2 regions of the Trichococcus sp. TS_SC_9 genome follow, and region 1 is predicted to be linked to the other one. Evidence: predicted binding sites of a transcription regulator. Region 1 holds the regulator's gene; the other holds the start of a gene.
The links. The regulator LexA, encoded in region 1, represses DNA repair genes until DNA is damaged. The targets are predictions, from matches to a motif close to CNAACANNTGTTNG.
Positions count from the first base shown of each region.

Region 2: the regulator LexA is predicted to act here: its motif matches at 4,811-4,824, upstream of AC0J5I_RS14115 (replication-associated recombination protein A).

Region 1 is NZ_CM149591.1:2,433,137-2,441,422, forward strand. It holds gene AC0J5I_RS11955 (acyltransferase family protein) at 1-1,494, shown strand, start outside; gene rnz (ribonuclease Z) at 1,497-2,426, shown strand; gene AC0J5I_RS11965 (LapA family protein) at 2,545-2,952, shown strand; gene recJ (single-stranded-DNA-specific exonuclease RecJ) at 3,092-5,422, shown strand; gene AC0J5I_RS11975 (adenine phosphoribosyltransferase) at 5,439-5,951, shown strand; gene lexA (transcriptional repressor LexA) at 6,039-6,662, opposite strand; gene AC0J5I_RS11985 (YneF family protein) at 6,905-7,135, shown strand; gene AC0J5I_RS11990 (ABC transporter ATP-binding protein) at 7,222-8,286, shown strand, end outside.
Region 2 is NZ_CM149591.1:2,916,504-2,924,789, reverse strand. It holds gene AC0J5I_RS14140 (class I SAM-dependent methyltransferase) at 1-534, shown strand, start outside; gene AC0J5I_RS14135 (acetate/propionate family kinase) at 585-1,781, shown strand; gene AC0J5I_RS14130 (universal stress protein) at 2,210-2,677, opposite strand; gene AC0J5I_RS14125 (hypothetical protein) at 2,775-3,077, opposite strand; RNA gene ssrS (6S RNA) at 3,192-3,382, opposite strand; gene AC0J5I_RS14115 (replication-associated recombination protein A) at 3,487-4,758, opposite strand; gene gshAB (bifunctional glutamate--cysteine ligase GshA/glutathione synthetase GshB) at 4,952-7,243, shown strand; gene AC0J5I_RS14105 (zinc metalloprotease) at 7,254-8,286, shown strand, end outside.

The DNA of each region.
Region 1 (8,286 bases):
GGGTCTTATTTCGAACAATTCTATGTGCAATCACCTTTCCTGCATCTCTGGTTCCTTTCGGTCATAAGCCAATTCTATGTCATCTGGCCTTTGATTGTTCTTTTGCTGATGGCCCTTTTCAAGGATAAACGGATCATCTTCTACACAGCTGTCGGGCTTTCTTTGTTTTCTGCCCTTGCGATGGCCATGCTGTATGTGCCAGGAGAGGACGCCTCGCGCGTCTATTATGGGACGGATACGCGCTTGTTTTCATTTATGATAGGGAGTGCGCTGTCGGTTGTGTGGCCGTTAACGAAATTGAACGAGCCAGTGTCGAAACGAACGAAGCGAAGATTGACGCTTGCAGGATTTTTCAGCTACGCGATTCTCGGGTTGATGTTCAGCAGGATGCTTGATAGTCAGACATTCACTTACAGAGGTGGAATGTACCTAAACAGTATCATCATCGGCGTTGCGGTAATCTTGACAGCACATCCGGCAACGACTCTTTCAAGAATGATGCGGTTCAAGCCGATTCAGTGGCTCGGCAGGCGGAGTTTCCTGCTTTATCTCTGGTATTATCCTGTACTTTCCCTTTATCAAGCGAAAGTAATCGATACGAGCGTTGATCCCGGACGCCACATTTTGATCCAACTGGCCTTCATGGTTATCCTTTCCGAAATAGGTTACCAATTATTCGAAAAAAAACGTTGGAAGATGACGTCTGTGCAGTTTTGTAGCCCTGCCGATACGATTGCCCAAATAAAGGCTTCCGGATTGGCAGACTCAGTCAGGCATTTTTCGGCAAAAATTGCGGCATTCGTCAGTTTCTTCCTCTTGCTGACCGCTCTGGCGGGATTTGTCCAAGCAGAATCCGGCGAGAATGTTGCTGTGGAGGAACTGCGACAGCAGATTGCAGCCAGCCAAAGTAAAATGGATGACATGAATCGTGACGAGTCCACCCGCAGTAGGGCCATCAACAATATCGAAGGCCTCGAACGGGAGACCGTGTTGTTTGCTCACAGCGCAGATATTACCTTCATAGGCGATTCTGTATTACTCTCCGTCGCGGATCAACTGGTGACGATATTCGGTCAAGCGGTTGTGGATGGTGCCGTCAGCAGACAGCTTTACCAAACTTCTGCGGTCATTGCTGCTTTGGAGAAGCGGGAACAATTGCATGACACCGTCGTGGTATTCTTAGGTTCCAATGGGACTTTCACCCAAACCCAAATGGAAACGTTCATAAAGGAAATCGGGACATCGCGGGATCTATTTTTCCTCACGACAAATGTTCCGAGAATCTGGAAGGACGGCGTGAACGAGCAGTTGACGCTTGCCGAAAGCACCCATTCCAATGTCCATATTTTGGATTGGAATACCTACAGCAGCGGGCATGACGAGTGGCTTCTGGAGGACCAGGTCCATCCGAATCCAACGGGAGCAAAACAATTAGCCCTTTTTGTGGCTGAGGAAATCTATCAAGAATTAAATGATGAAAATGGGAGCAATTGATTATGAAAATTCAATTTTTAGGCACCGGAGCAGGTGTCCCTTCCACCAGCAGAAATCTTTCCAGCATAGCATTGAAACTATTGGATGAACGCAATGCCATCTGGCTTTTTGACTGCGGGGAGGGGACACAGCAACGTGTGCTCAAAACAACGATTCGACCCAGGAAAGTCGAAAAAATCTTCATTACCCATCTGCATGGAGATCATATATTCGGCTTGCCTGGGTTCTTGAGCAGCAGGGCGTTTCAAGGCGGCAATACGCCCTTGAACATCTATGGCCCTGTTGGAATCAAAGAATTTATTTTGACCAGTCTGCGTATTTCCCAGTCCCACTTGCGCTATCCAATCTTCTTTCATGAAATAACCGAAGATGGCGTAGTGTTTGAAGATGAGCAGTTCCGCGTGAGTTGCGCAAAACTGAATCACGGCATCGTTTCTTACGGATACCGTGTCGAAGAGGCAGACTATCCGGGCGAATTGCAGGCCGATAAGCTGAAAGAGATGGATGTTCCAGCGGGACCTCTCTACGGAAAGCTAAAAAATGGGGAGACTGTTGTTTTACCGGACGGCAGAACCATCAATGGGCTGGATTTTATCGGGAAAACGACTAAAGGACGTATCGTAACGATTCTGGGCGACACAAGAAGAACGAAAAACACAGTGGTTTTAGCTAAAAATGCCGATGTGCTGGTTCACGAGAGCACCTTCGGGAAGGAAGACCAAGCGATTGCGTCGGATTATTTCCATTCCACATGCATCGATGCAGCTAAAGTAGCCAAAGAAGCAAATGTTAAGCAACTCTATTTGACCCACATCAGCGCCCGTTACCTCAACGGCAATGCGCACCAGTTGCAGCGGGATGCACGCAAAGTCTTTCCTGACACGAAACTCGTCAACGATTATGATGAGTTCGAAATAGCGCTGACGAAATGATCCCCTGAAGCTTGATCCTCTGAGAATCATTCCGTTGATAAGTGTTGCAAGTTGACTATCCATCGGCAAAAAGATGATAATAAGAGTGGGATATATCAAAATGAGTGAGGCGATTATAATGAAAAATCAATGGAGATTAGTAGCAGGCATAATTTTAATCATCATCATTGTGTTATTTGCCGTTTTCAATGTCGATGCTGTGCCAGTCAATTTTGGGTTCGCAGTTGTGGATGGACCTCTTATCATTGTCATCCTTGTTTCTCTACTGATGGGCTCGCTCATCACCTTGTTGGTTGCGACAGGCAGTGCAACGAAGAAGAATAAAGAATTTAAACAGATGCGCACTGAGATTGACACAAAAGGGAAAGAAATCCAAGCGGCAGTCGATGCTACGAAAGTCGGGTATGAACAGCAAATCGCCGATCTGAGAGCGGAACTGACTCAGAAAGACAACAAAATCAAATCCCTTGAAGAGGAATTGGTCAAACAGTTTACAGTGGGTAACCCGAATCAGCCAAGCGTTTGACGAAAATAGAGTGGCAGATTTATCCAATCGGCCACTTTCAGTTGCAAAGAAAGACTAGAACGATTTCAGCTTCTAGTCTTTTTTGAATTACTGGGGCCTAGGTGCACCCGTACAGTTTAAATAGTTAGGAGTCGATAAATTGTTATCGTCAAAGATGAATTGGAAAATACGCAAATCAGAAATTGATGATTCTGTAAGCAGGGAAATCAGTCAGGCTACAGGCTTATCAGAAAAATTTGTTACGCTTTGCATGCAGCGAGGCTTGGGAACAAAAGAGCAAATCAAAGCTTTCATTGATGGGGCAGAAATGGAATTCCATGATCCATATCTGCTGCATGATATGGATAAAGCAATCCACCGCTTGATGGAAGCTATTGAGGCTGGAGAAGAAATCGTCGTTTATGGGGATTATGATGCGGATGGCATCACAAGCACAAGCATTCTCGTGGAAACGATAGAAGTATTGGGCGGCAATGTCGGCTATTATTTGCCGAATCGTTTCACGGATGGTTATGGCCCCAATGCTGCTGCATTCAAGAAATTGATCGAGAATGGGGCACAACTGATTCTTACTTGCGATAACGGGGTTTCAGGCCACGAACCGATAGCGATGGCTAAAAAAATGGGCGTGGATGTCATTGTTTCCGACCATCACGAATTGCCAGATGCGTTGCCGGACGCGTATGCCATCATCCACCCGAAACATCCTGCCGGATCTTATCCTTTCCCGGATCTTTCCGGAGCTGGTGTCGCTCTGAAAATTGCAGCGGCCTTGCTGGGGGAAATGCCTTATGAATCGCTCGATTTGGCAGCTATCGGTACCGTTGCGGACCTCGTCAGTTTAACAGGCGAGAATCGTTGGATCGTGAAGCAGGGACTGCAAGTCATGAAACAAACGCATCGGCTCGGTTTGGCTGCGCTGATGGAAGCCGCGGGAATAGACGCGGCTAATTTGGACGAGGAAAGCATCGGTTTCATCATCGGTCCGCGTTTGAATGCAGTCGGTCGGTTGGAGGATGCGGGTCCAGGCGCTGAACTGATGCTATCATTCGATGAGGAAAAAATAGCTGAACTGGTTGCTTACATACAAGAAAAGAATGTCGAGAGACAGGGAATTGTCCAATCCATCCATGAAGAAGCCAGTGCCGAACTGGCGAATAACGAAAGCCTGCCGGATATTGTAGTGTTGGGCAACACGAATTGGCACGAGGGCGTACTTGGAATTGTTGCAAGCAAGTTGGTCGAGGAATTCGGGCGTCCAACTGTCTTATTCCGCATCGACGAAAAAACCGGCATCGCAAAAGGATCGGCCCGCAGCACGGAAGCGTTGGATATCTATATGGCACTGACCGATTCAAAAGACTTGCTCACGAAGTTTGGAGGGCACAAAATGGCAGCGGGCATGAGCCTTCCCGCTGCCGATTTGCCAGCCTTCAGTGAAAAAATAAACAACTATGCGACCATTTATCATGATGCGATCGTGTTGGGCGAATCCATTTATATAGACGCCATGCTGCCGCTTGCTGATGTCACACTGCCGTTTTTGAAGGAATTGGAATTGCTCAAACCATACGGGACCGACAATCAAAAGCCTATATTCGGCTTCCAAAATGTACCGTTGACAGATATCAGACAGATCGGTGCGGACAACAAACATCTGAAATTCAAGCTTAAGGACAAAAACCTCTTTCTGGATGTGATTGGCTTCAACAAAGGAAGCATCAGCAACCACTTGAACGAGGCGGATGTCGTTTCTCTGATCGGAGAACTTTCGATCAACGTTTGGCGGGATAGCGCGAAACCGCAACTGCAACTGAAGGACATCAAAAACAAACATGTCCAGTTTTTCGACAAACGGAGTTCGATTATCCAAGAATCGGTATTGGCTGTGGAAGATGCCCTGTATCTATTTTCGACTTCCGGTATCATGAAACAATTTTATGAGCGCATCCCGAACAGTTCGAACGCTGCGTTACTCACTGACAATACAGCGGATGCTCTTCAGGATGTCAGTGCCAGCAACTTGGTGCTCTTCGAATGCCCCTTAAAGATGGATTTGTTGGCTGATCTTTTAAAGAGCAATCAGTTCGAAAATGTGTATGTCGTCTCTCATGAAACAAACAGCATTTACGCAGACGGAGTCCCTCCTAAAGACCAGTTTGCGAAATTCTACCAATATATCCGTTCCCATAAGGATATCGATGTGAGAAATCGGTTAGATGCCTTAGCAAAATACTTAAAAATCAAAAAAAATCTTGCCATTTTTATGATTCAAGTGTTTTTGGAGGCGGGATTTGTTACAATAGACAATGGTTTCATCAATGAGGTCCAAAACCCTGTCAAAAGAGCTTTGGACGACACCCAGGTATACAAAGATCGCCTGCAGAAAATGGAAGCTGAAAAGGTATTCATCTACAGCCCGTTTTCGCAGTTGACGAATTGGTTGAATGAACAGATGATGGTACAATAATTAGGAGGAACACAAAATGGACTTGAAACAATATATTGCTGATGTCAAAGATTTCCCGGAGCAAGGCATCATTTTCCGCGATATTTCACCCTTGATGGCGAACGGAGAAGCTTACCGTTATTCGATCAAAGAAATCGTGAAATATGCCCAGGACTTGAATGTCGATAAAGTAGTCGGACCCGAAGCGCGTGGGTTTATGGTCGGCTGTCCGGTCGCAGTGGAATTAGGCTGTGGATTCGCAATGGCCCGTAAAAAAGGCAAATTGCCGCGCGAAACGGTGGAAGTATCCTACGGACTGGAGTACGGAAAAGCAACTCTGCAACTGCACCAAGATGCCATCCTGCCTGGTGACAAAGTGTTGGTTTGCGATGATCTATTGGCAACTGGCGGCACTACAGCCGCAACCATCGAGTTGGTGGAAAAATTAGGCGGAGAAGTCGTCGGTTTGGCATTCCTGATCGAGCTGTTGGATTTAAAAGGCCGTGACCTGATCCAAGGGTATGACATCTTCACGCTGATGGAATACTAAGAACAATAAATAATCCGAAAATGAACGGACACGCAAAAAGGCTGCCAAAAGTTGGCAGCCTTTTTGTGGCAGTCGGGGGACTGACCCTTATATGATGTGGTTCCGGTACAGACCGACTACTTTTCCCAGAATGATGACGGAATCCAAGATGATCGGATCCATGCTGGCATTTTCAGGTTGCAGACGGTAGTAGTTGTTTTCTTTATAGAATCGTTTGCAGGTCGCTTCATCATCATCCGTCATAGCTATGACGATATCACCGTTTTCGGCCGTGGATTGTTTTCTGATGATCACTGAGTCGCCATCGAATATACCGGCGTCGATCATGCTTTCTCCGCGGATTTTAAGCATAAACAAACTTCCGGAAGAGGATTTCAGATCCGGCGGAACCGGGAAATAATCTGTTGCTTCTTCGACAGCCAGGATGGGAGCACCGGCTGTGACGGTACCCAATAGCGGCATTTTATCCGACATGATCCCGAGTTTATCCAGACCTGCTTGGGTCAGTTCGATCGCACGTGGTTTTGTAGGGTCGCGTTGGATAAAACCGTTTTTTTCTAGACGCGACAGATGGCCGTGCACTGTGGACGTTGAGGAAAGTTTGACTGCATTCCCGATTTCCCTTACGGTCGGCGGATAGCCTTTTTCCTGGACTTCTTCATAAATGTATTGAAGCACTTCAACTTGGCGTGAATCTTTATTTTTAACCATGAGATCATCATCTCCGTAATCCTAAATTTATAAGTTTAGAATACCATTAATCATCTAAAAAATCAAACAGATGTTCGCATATTCTCGGGAGTGACGCGAGAATATGCTTAAAATTATCCTGAAACCGGCAACCGCTGAAGCGTTTTCGAAAATTCGCTAAATTTATCCGTGATTGCTATTTCTTTTTCTCATAATCTTTAGTACAATTAATGAATGAATGCTTTGGAAAGGGGGATGAATACGTGTCAACAACAGCATGGGTAATGATGGTCATTTTAGGAATAGTAATAGGCGCGGTTGGCGGATTTTTCCTTGCAAGACGTTATATGGTAAAATATTTTGAAGAAAATCCACCAATCAATGAAGAAATGTTGCGTTCTATGATGATGCAGATGGGTCAAAAACCATCCGAAAGAAAAGTAAAACAAATCATGGCTTCTATGAAAACACAATCAACAAAGAAAAAGAAATAGAATAATGAAATAATATACAAAATGTGGATCTCTACGGTTCCACATTTTTATTTTGTCCGAATACAGGTAAGAAGGGAGTAATAAACGTGAGTATTTTCAAAAAATTGAGTTGGTTTTTCCGTCAAGAATGGAAATCGTATTTTGTAGGCGTCTTTTTCCTGATCATTGTGGCGATACTTCAGGTTGTTTCGCCGCGCGTTGTCGGAATCATCATCGATGAAATTGCCTTAGGGACCCTAACGATGGCTTCTTTGTGGAAGTGGTCGGCGATCATATTGATAGCAGGCATTTTGCAGTACCTTTTCCGCTATATTTGGCGGATGAAGATTTGGGGTACTTCGGCAGAGTTAGAAAAGATACTGCGTTCGCGATTGTTTAAGCATTTCACCGAAATGGACGCTGTCTTTTTCCAGAAATACAGGACAGGCGATCTGATGGCGCATGCGACGAATGACTTGAATGCGATCAGGATGGTCGCAGGCGCAGGCATACTGACATTGGCGGATTCGATTTCTTCAGGCGGGATCACGCTTTTCACAATGTTCTTCTTGATTGATTGGCGTTTGACGCTTATCGCCATGATTCCGTTACCGGCTTTGACGCTGGTGTCACGAATCCTCGGACAGAAGATGCACAAGCGTTTCCGCAAAGCACAAGCTGCTTTCTCTAATCTGAATGACAAAACGCAGGAGAGTGTCTCCGGCGTTAAGGTAATCAAGACGTTCGGTGAAGAAGAAGAAGATATTCGTGATTTCGAAGCGATGACGAGGGATGTCGTCGTGAAAAATAAAGCTGTCTACTTGGTTGATGCCTTATTTGACCCGGCGATCCAACTTATTTTGGGGCTTTCTTTCGCACTGACGATCATCTTTGGTGGCCGTTTTGTCGTGGAAGGCAGCATCAGTATCGGCCAGCTGGTTTCGTTCATCAGTTATATCGGCATGATGGCGTGGCCGATGTTGGCAGTAGGTAGATTATTCAATGTGCTGGAACGAGGCAGTGCCAGTTACAGCAGGATTGATGAGCTTCTTAAGGAAAAATCAACGATCCAGGAGCAAAAAAATGCTGTCCGGACTCCGGTTACAGGCGATCTGGATTTTCAGGTAACCTCCTTCGGTTACCCGAACAGTGAAGAAATCAGCCTGAAGGAC
Region 2 (8,286 bases), 480 kb from region 1:
CTGTTGATCAGTGTCGCGGCCAACAGCGGGTCCTTGATGGGATTGTCCGAAAAAATCCATTACACCCACTCGGACAGCCTGCAGGAACTGTTGATTGAACCCTCGGATATCATGGTATCGGATTTTCCAATCGGCTATTATCCAGTGAATGAGCGCGCAAAAAATTACAAAACAGCTTTTTCGGAAGGAAATTCTTTTGCGCATTTCTTAATGTTTGAACAAAATGTGAACTATTTAAAAGAATCCGGTTGGGGGGTTTTTATCGTTCCATCCGATATTTTTGAAACAGATAAAACATCTGTATTAATGGGGTGGCTAAAGGAAAACGTTCATATACAGGCATTTTTGAGCCTTCCGGCAGATCTGTTCCACAAAAATGGAATGAAAAAATCAATCATTATTGTTCAAAAAAATGGTGAAAAATCGATTCAAGCCGAACAAGTGCTTTTGGGGGAAATTCCAGATCTTAAAAACGCACAAAAGATGCAATCTTTCCTGGATATTTTCCACAATTGGAGCGCAAAGATGATATAATATTTATTAGAGATATAAGAAAAATCAGTCAATTTAAAGGAGAGAAAAAAATGTCAAAAATCATCGCTATCAATGCTGGTAGCTCAAGCTTGAAATTTACATTATACGCTATGCCTGATCAGGAAGTTCTTGCAACCGGAATTATCGAAAGAATCGGTTTGAACGATTCCGTCTTCACAATCAAATATGGAGAAGGCGAAAAATTCAAGGTAACGGAAGATATTGCGAACCATGAGATCGCGGTACAAAACTTGCTGGATCAATTATTGGCACTAAACATCATTTCAAGCTACGATGAGATCACAGGTGTTGGCCACCGTGTCGTTGCCGGCGGCGAAATCTTCAAAGATTCCGCGCTTGTGGATGATCTTGTCCTGGAACAAATCGAAGAACTGGCTGAATTGGCGCCGTTGCATAACCCAGCGAACGCTACCGGAATCCGTGCGTTCAAAAAATTGTTGCCTGAAATCACAAGTGTTGCTGTATTCGACACCTCTTTCCATACAACAATGCCGAAAGTAAATTACCTTTACAGCATCCCGATGGAGTACTATGAAAAATATTCTGCAAGAAAGTACGGCGCACACGGAACAAGCCACAAATACGTAGCTGAACGCGCTGCCGAAATGTTGGGCAGACCGATCGAAGAGTTGAAGATCGTTACATGCCACATCGGTAACGGTGGTTCCATCACTGCTGTCCAAGGCGGAAAATCTATCGACACATCCATGGGCTTCACGCCATTGGCTGGTATCACGATGGGAACTCGTTCAGGGGACATCGATGCATCTTTAATCGCGTATTTGATGGGCAAACTGGGCATCACGGATATCAATGAATTCGTTGACATCCTGAATAAAAAATCAGGTCTGTTGGGACTTTCAGGCGTATCAAGCGATATGCGCGATGTTGAAACAGAAGCTGAAAAAGGCAACGAGCAAGCTCAAATTGCATTGGATATCTTCCACAATCGCATCATAAAATATATCGGACAATATGTTGCAATCATGAACGGTGTGGATGCGATCGTCTTCACTGCCGGCGTCGGAGAAAATTCTGCGCCTACCCGCAAAATCATCATCGATGGCATCTCTTGGTTCGGTTGCGAAATCGACGATGAAAAGAACAATGTCCGCGGCGTTGAAAGAATCATTTCAACTGACGATTCAAAAGTTAAAGTACTGTTGATCCCTACGGACGAAGAAGTGATGATCGCTCGCGACGTCGTACGCTTCAGCCAAAAATAAGAAAAGCGGAACGGGTTCGTTCAGCCCTGAAAGAAATTTAGGAAATCGTGCCACGCAACGTTCTCTACGGTCACCTTGTACTGGGACTCTAAGGGATGAATCTCTAAAAGTCCCATGCAACTGAGCATCGTAGAGCGCAATATGCTGAGAGACTTCCTGCGTCAGCAGGGTAGTCGAATAGTATCCTTGGCTCGCAGAGTCAAGGGGTTCCTCTATCCTTTCCGAAGGGCTAACCCGTGCAGCTGGACAACTTTTTGGATGCATGAAACCTTTTGCAAACCTGTAAAACACCAACGGTGACGCACTTTGGGATTCAAAATGTATTATGCTTTCATAATAAAAAATAAAAATTCCGATATGCCAACAACTGGCATATCGGAATTTTTTTGTTGAATTTTTTCTGCGGCAGGGAGTTAGGCCGCTGCCTGTCATTTTTTAGGTTTTGGTTTATTCTCCAGGTCGGTCCGGACGACCAGCACATCGCAAGGTGCGTTGCGGATGACGTACTCGGAAACGGAGCCGATGAACAGTCTTTCGACGGCATTAAGGCCGGTCGCGCCGATCATGATCAGATCCACGCCGTATTCGGCAGGCAAATCTTTTGCGATGATGGCTTTTGGCGAGCCGTATTCGATGACTGTGTGAACATCCGTTATGCCTTCGTTCGTGGCGTAGGTTTTGTATTCTTCCATCAACGTTTTGGATTGGCGGACGATTTCATCCGTAAAACTGCCTTCAAAACCTGTAGGGGTCTGTATGGCTCTTGTATCAATAATATGAGTGATGATGATGGCTGCTTTATTCCGTTTGGCCACTTCCACTGCTTTACGGAAGGATAATTCTGATTCTCTCGATCCGTCAACCGGTATCAAAATTTTCTTATACTCTTGAAACATATTAACCACTCCTCTAAACTAGTATCGCTTACAAGTTTATTTTACTTCACTTTCCATAAAAATGAAAGCGTATGCGATATTTTCCGGAATTTATTGATCAGCGGCCCTGATCTTTCATCATGCCGGCCAGCCGGATGCTGAAGAGTGCTGTATACCCTGAGGCAATCAATACGGCAAATGCATAAAGCAGGGAACTCCTGAAGAAAATCGTCAGCAGACAGAGAAACCCAATCAACATGTACAGGGCTCCGCCGTTGCGGAAAAAGAGCCAGATCTGATGGCGTTGCTGTTCTGTGATCCGATCCGGAGCCAACACGAAGACAGTGGGGCCTTTCAATGTCATGAAAAGTCCGGTCGAAACCAATAATAATGAAAAAAGGGCAATCAACAATTCAACCAAAGTGTGTCCTCCTCAAGGAAATTGCGGGATAATGGCTCAAGAAATGCTTTCCCGAATATTTCAGTCTGCAAAAAAAGCTGCTCAAAGAGCAGCTCCAAAAGTATAAAACTTTATTAGAAATCCGATGGTGCCGGTGAGTTATATTCTACTAGTTTTGAACCCGCATATAAGCAGGTGGGCTCCAATATCCAGTCTCTAACTACCAAATGAAAAGGCGTGTTATCCACCGGAATAAACAGGATCCCAAGGTAGTAATAAATTGTTCGGTCAACACATTGAGAATATGTCGAACACCTCAGAAATCTATATACGTATAGTAGCATACTAATCAATCGTTGGCAAGCAAAACACAAGCATTTCAATCCGGAAACAGTACAGCAGCAACTGGTTAAACGCTGCCAAACAGTAATCAGGAATCTTTGTTGAAGCGGTGCTGCAATTGGCTGGCCAAGGCTTGTTCATATTTTCCGGTCGAAGCGGGCTCGTAGTATCGGCGATCTTTCAGCGAGTCCGGCAAATATTGTTGTTTGATCCAGTGATCCGGGAAGTCGTGCGGGTATTGATACCCGATGCCACGGCCCAGCTTGTTTGCACCGCTGTAGTGGGCATCCCGCAGGCTATCCGGTATGTCGCCGGACTTTCCGGCGCGCACGTCGGCAAGAGCGCTGTCCAAGGCAAGATAGGCCGAATTGGATTTCGGCGAAAGGGCCAGATCGACGACAGCATTGGCCAAGGGAATCCGTGCTTCCGGCAAGCCCAGCTTTTCGGCAGCCTGAACAGCCAAAACGGTTCGGGCCACAGCTTGCGGATTGCCTAAGCCGATATCTTCGTAGGCACAGACCATCAACCGCCTGCAGGCGATCAGCAATTCGCCGGCTTCCAGCAGCCTGGCCAGATAATGTATGGCCGCATCGACGTCGCTGCCGCGGATCGATTTTTGGAAGGCAGATATGACATCGTAATGGGCATCGCCGTTCTTATCGTGGACCAATGCCTTCTTTTGGACACACTCCTCGGCGATGTCCAAGGTTATGTGGATGGTTCCATCCGCATCCGGTTTGGTGGATAGCGCGGCCAATTCCAAGGCGTTCAGCGAGCCGCGCACGTCACCCATCGTACTTCTGGCGAAATGAAGCAAGGCATCTTCGTCGATCATAATCTTTTCTTTACCCAAACCGCGCTTTTCGTCAGCGATGGCCCGTTCCAGCGCCAATATGACGTCCTGTGTGCTCAGGGCCTTCAATTCGAAAATTTGGGTCCGGCTCCGGATAGCGGGACTGATGCTGATGTATGGATTTTCGGTGGTGGCGCCGATCAGGATGACCTGGCCGCTCTCAAGATGCGGCAAGAGAAAATCCTGTTTGGGTTTGTCCAAGCGATGCACCTCATCCAACAAGAGGATGACCTGGCCGGAAAATTTGGCTTCCTCCACGACGATCTGAAGATCTTTTTTTGTGTCGGTAGCGGCGTTCAGTTGCCGGAAAGCCGAATGGGTCGATCCGGCGATGGCGCTCGCAATGCTGGTTTTGCCGATTCCCGGTGGGCCGTACAGTATCATTGAAGAAAGCATCTTGGCATCGACCATACGGCGGATGATTTTATTTTCGCCGACCAGATGACTTTGGCCGATGACTTCGTCGATGTGGACGGGACGCATACGGTATGCTAAAGGTTGTTTCATTATTCTCCGCTCCTTTTTCTCTCCCCATTATATGCCATCTGATAATAAAGAACAAACATTCGCCCGGTTATTTCTTTTTGGCAGCTTTGTGAAAATTGATTGAAAAGAAAGGCAAGCAACATCTTTACTATTTACAAGCAGAAAAGCTATAATGAATACATTGAAAATTGGAAGCAGAAAGCGAGAGTATATAATGACAGATTTCAAAGAGATTATTTTAACACATAAATTATCGGCATTATTTTCGAAAGCCTCTTTTGGAATCGAAAAAGAAAGCCAACGGATAACGGGTGAAGGTACAATCGCCAAGACAAACCACCCGACTGTATTCGGAAATCGCAGTTTCCATCCTTACATACAGACTGACTTTGCGGAAAGCCAACCGGAATTGATCACGCCGCCGATGCAGTCAATCGAGGAAACACATGAGTGGCTGACGGCTATCCATGATGTCGTACTGCGATCCTTGTCGGAAGATGAATACCTGTTGCCTTGCAGCATCCCGCCTACCATGCCGGCAAGCGAAGAAATCAAAGTAGCCAAGTTGGACAGCGCGGATGATGTGGCGTACCGGGAGTACTTGGTCTCTGTTTACGGGAACAAGAAACAGATGGTCAGCGGCATCCACTTCAACTTCGAATTGAATCCTGCCCTCATCAAAGAACTTCATCAGCTTTCCGGGTCTGCCGGGACACTTAAGGCGTTCCAATCGGATGTCTACTTGAAGATGGCGCATAACTTCATCCGTCACCAATGGATCATGACCTATCTTATGGGAGGATCCATATCCGCCGACAGCTCCTACTTCGAAAAAGAAACCCAACAGGATTTGCCTCTGGACAGCTACAAAAGAAGCATCCGCAGCAGCAAATATGGATACGTCAATAAAGCGGACGTGCATGTTTCTTTTGAATCGATTGATGCCTATGTACAGGATATCGAACGGATGGTAACCAGTGGAAAGCTTATTGCCGAAAAGGAGTTTTATTCCACTGTCCGTTTCAGGGGGGCCAACAAAGCGCGTGATTTGCTGACGAACGGAATCGCCTATCTCGAATTCAGGTTGTTCGATCTGAACCCATTTGCCGAGTTCGGAATGCATAAAGAGGATATGTACTTCATCCATTATTTCCTGCTCTATTTATTGTGGATCGAGAAGGATGCCAGCGAAGAAGAGATGAAAATCGGGAAAGAAATGAATTACAGCACGGCATTGGAGAATCCTCTGCAGCCATCCGCATTCCAAGCGGAAGGGCTGTCCGTCCTGGAAGGGATGCTGCAGATGCTGGAAGCGATCGGCGCAGAAGAGAAAATCAGCGCAATCGTTAAAGAAAAAATCGGAGCATTCCACAATCCGGAGAAAACAGTGGCAGGGCAGATGGTCAAGGCAGTGGATGCGACAGAGGACAAAACGGCTTGGGCCACATCTTTGGCCAAAAAGTACAAAGAAGCTGCCTGGAAACGTCCATATGCCTTGAGGGGCTTTGAGGACATGGAACTCTCCACACAGATCCTGATGTTCGATGCCATCCAAAAAGGTTTGAAGATCAACATGCTCGACCGTTATGACCAATTCATCTCGCTGACCTACAAGAATCATCGCGAATACGTGAAGAACGGCAATATGACGGCAAAGGACAGCTATATCGGCCCGCTCATTATGGAAAACAAGGTCGTCACCAAAAAAATATTGGCGGAGAACGGATTCGCTGTGCCGGACAGCGGTGAGTACCATTCTGTGGTCGCAGCCTTGCGCGATTACTCTATCTTTGCTGGGAAAGGCATCGTCGTCAAACCTAAGTCAACGAACTACGGGTTAGGGATTTCCATCTTCAAGGACGGCGCAACAGCTGAAAACTACGAAAAAGCAGTACGCATCGCATTTGAAGAGGACGAGGATATATTGGTCGAGGATTTCTTGGCCGGAACCGAATACCGATTCTTTGTCATAGGCAATGAAACGAAAGCCGTGTTGCTGCGTGTGCCGGCCAATGTGGTAGGTGATGGCAGCCACACAATCCGTCAATTGGTCGAGGAGAAGAATAAAGACAGTCTCCGCGGGAAAAATCACCGCTCCCCATTGGAACTGATAGCGACCGGTGAGCTCGAAAAATTGACGATCCAGGGGCAAGGGTATACTTTCGACAGTATCCCACCTGAAGGCACGAATGTCCGTCTGAGGGATAATTCAAACATCAGTACCGGCGGCGATTCAATTGATTTTACGGATCAGATGGACGACAGCTACAAAAAGTTGGCTGTGCAGATGGCAGCCTCACTGGGTGTTGCAATCTGTGGGGTGGATATCATCATCCCGGATCATTCGGTCCCGGCCACGAAAGAGGAGCCGAACTACGGGGTGATTGAGGCGAACTTCAACCCCGCCATGCTGATTCACATTTATCCGTACCAAGGGAAAAGTCGACGTTTGACGATGGAAATCCTGCGCTTATTGTTCCCGGAAATGCAACTGGAGGAAGAGTAGGGGGAACTTCATGAAAAAATCATTTCTGAGAATTGCCGGCCATATTACAATTGCCTTCATCATGTTTTACGGCTATCTCATCGCGAAGGGATTCAACGACTGGGGGAAGCTGTCGTCTTTTGATCCCCTACTCGTTCCAGCTCTGTCGGCAGGCCTGTTTCTATCCATCCACGTGCATGTCTTTCTTCATGAAGGGGGACATTTTATCTTCGGAAAATTGAGCGGTTATCGGCTGATCAGCTTTCAAGTCAGACGTTACAAATATAGCCATGCGGATCACAGCCTGCATCATATGCAGGCTGCCTCCCCGTTGCTGGCTGGCCAATGCTTGATGGCGCCACCTAAAGGGGACTATGCGGAATTGCCGTATCGCAGTTATATGCTGGGGGGCATTATGGCAAATGCTTTGACGGGGACACTCCTGTACAGCCTGGCTTTTTGTATGGAACTGAAGACAGGCTCCCTGTTCGTTTTGTTCAGTTTGGTGCCTGTCTGGATGGCTTTAGCGAATCTGCTGCCGAAAGCGCAGAATGACGGAGCTTTGCTGAGGGAAGCAAGCCGATCATTGCCTGCGCGCAGGCTCCTGTTCCAGCAGTTGGAGATGGCACAGCTTATCGAAGAAAAAGTGCCTTTTGCCGACTTACCGGACGCCTATTTCGAAAGCATAAACGACGCCCAGTATCAAAAAACCTTCCTGGTTGACTACTTCTACATGGTCGCATATGTCCGCGCTTTGGGGGAACTGGATTTTGAAGAAGCCGATTCATTGTTGCTGACTTTTTCGGCCAACCGTCCAGTCAAAGAGTCAGTCTATTGGCCCGTTTATATGATGGAATCTTTGTTTTGCGATGCGCTGTTCGGTCGGCTCGTAAATGCAGAAGAAAAATACATCCAAATACAAGCTCATCCTTTGTTAAAAAGGTACTGGATCGTAAACAACAGAATAAGGGCTGCCTATGCGTTTTTCTGTCTTACCGATATTGAAGAAACGAAAAAATTGTTGGGACAGGGTCCCGCAACTGCCCAAGATTCCTCGAAGGAAA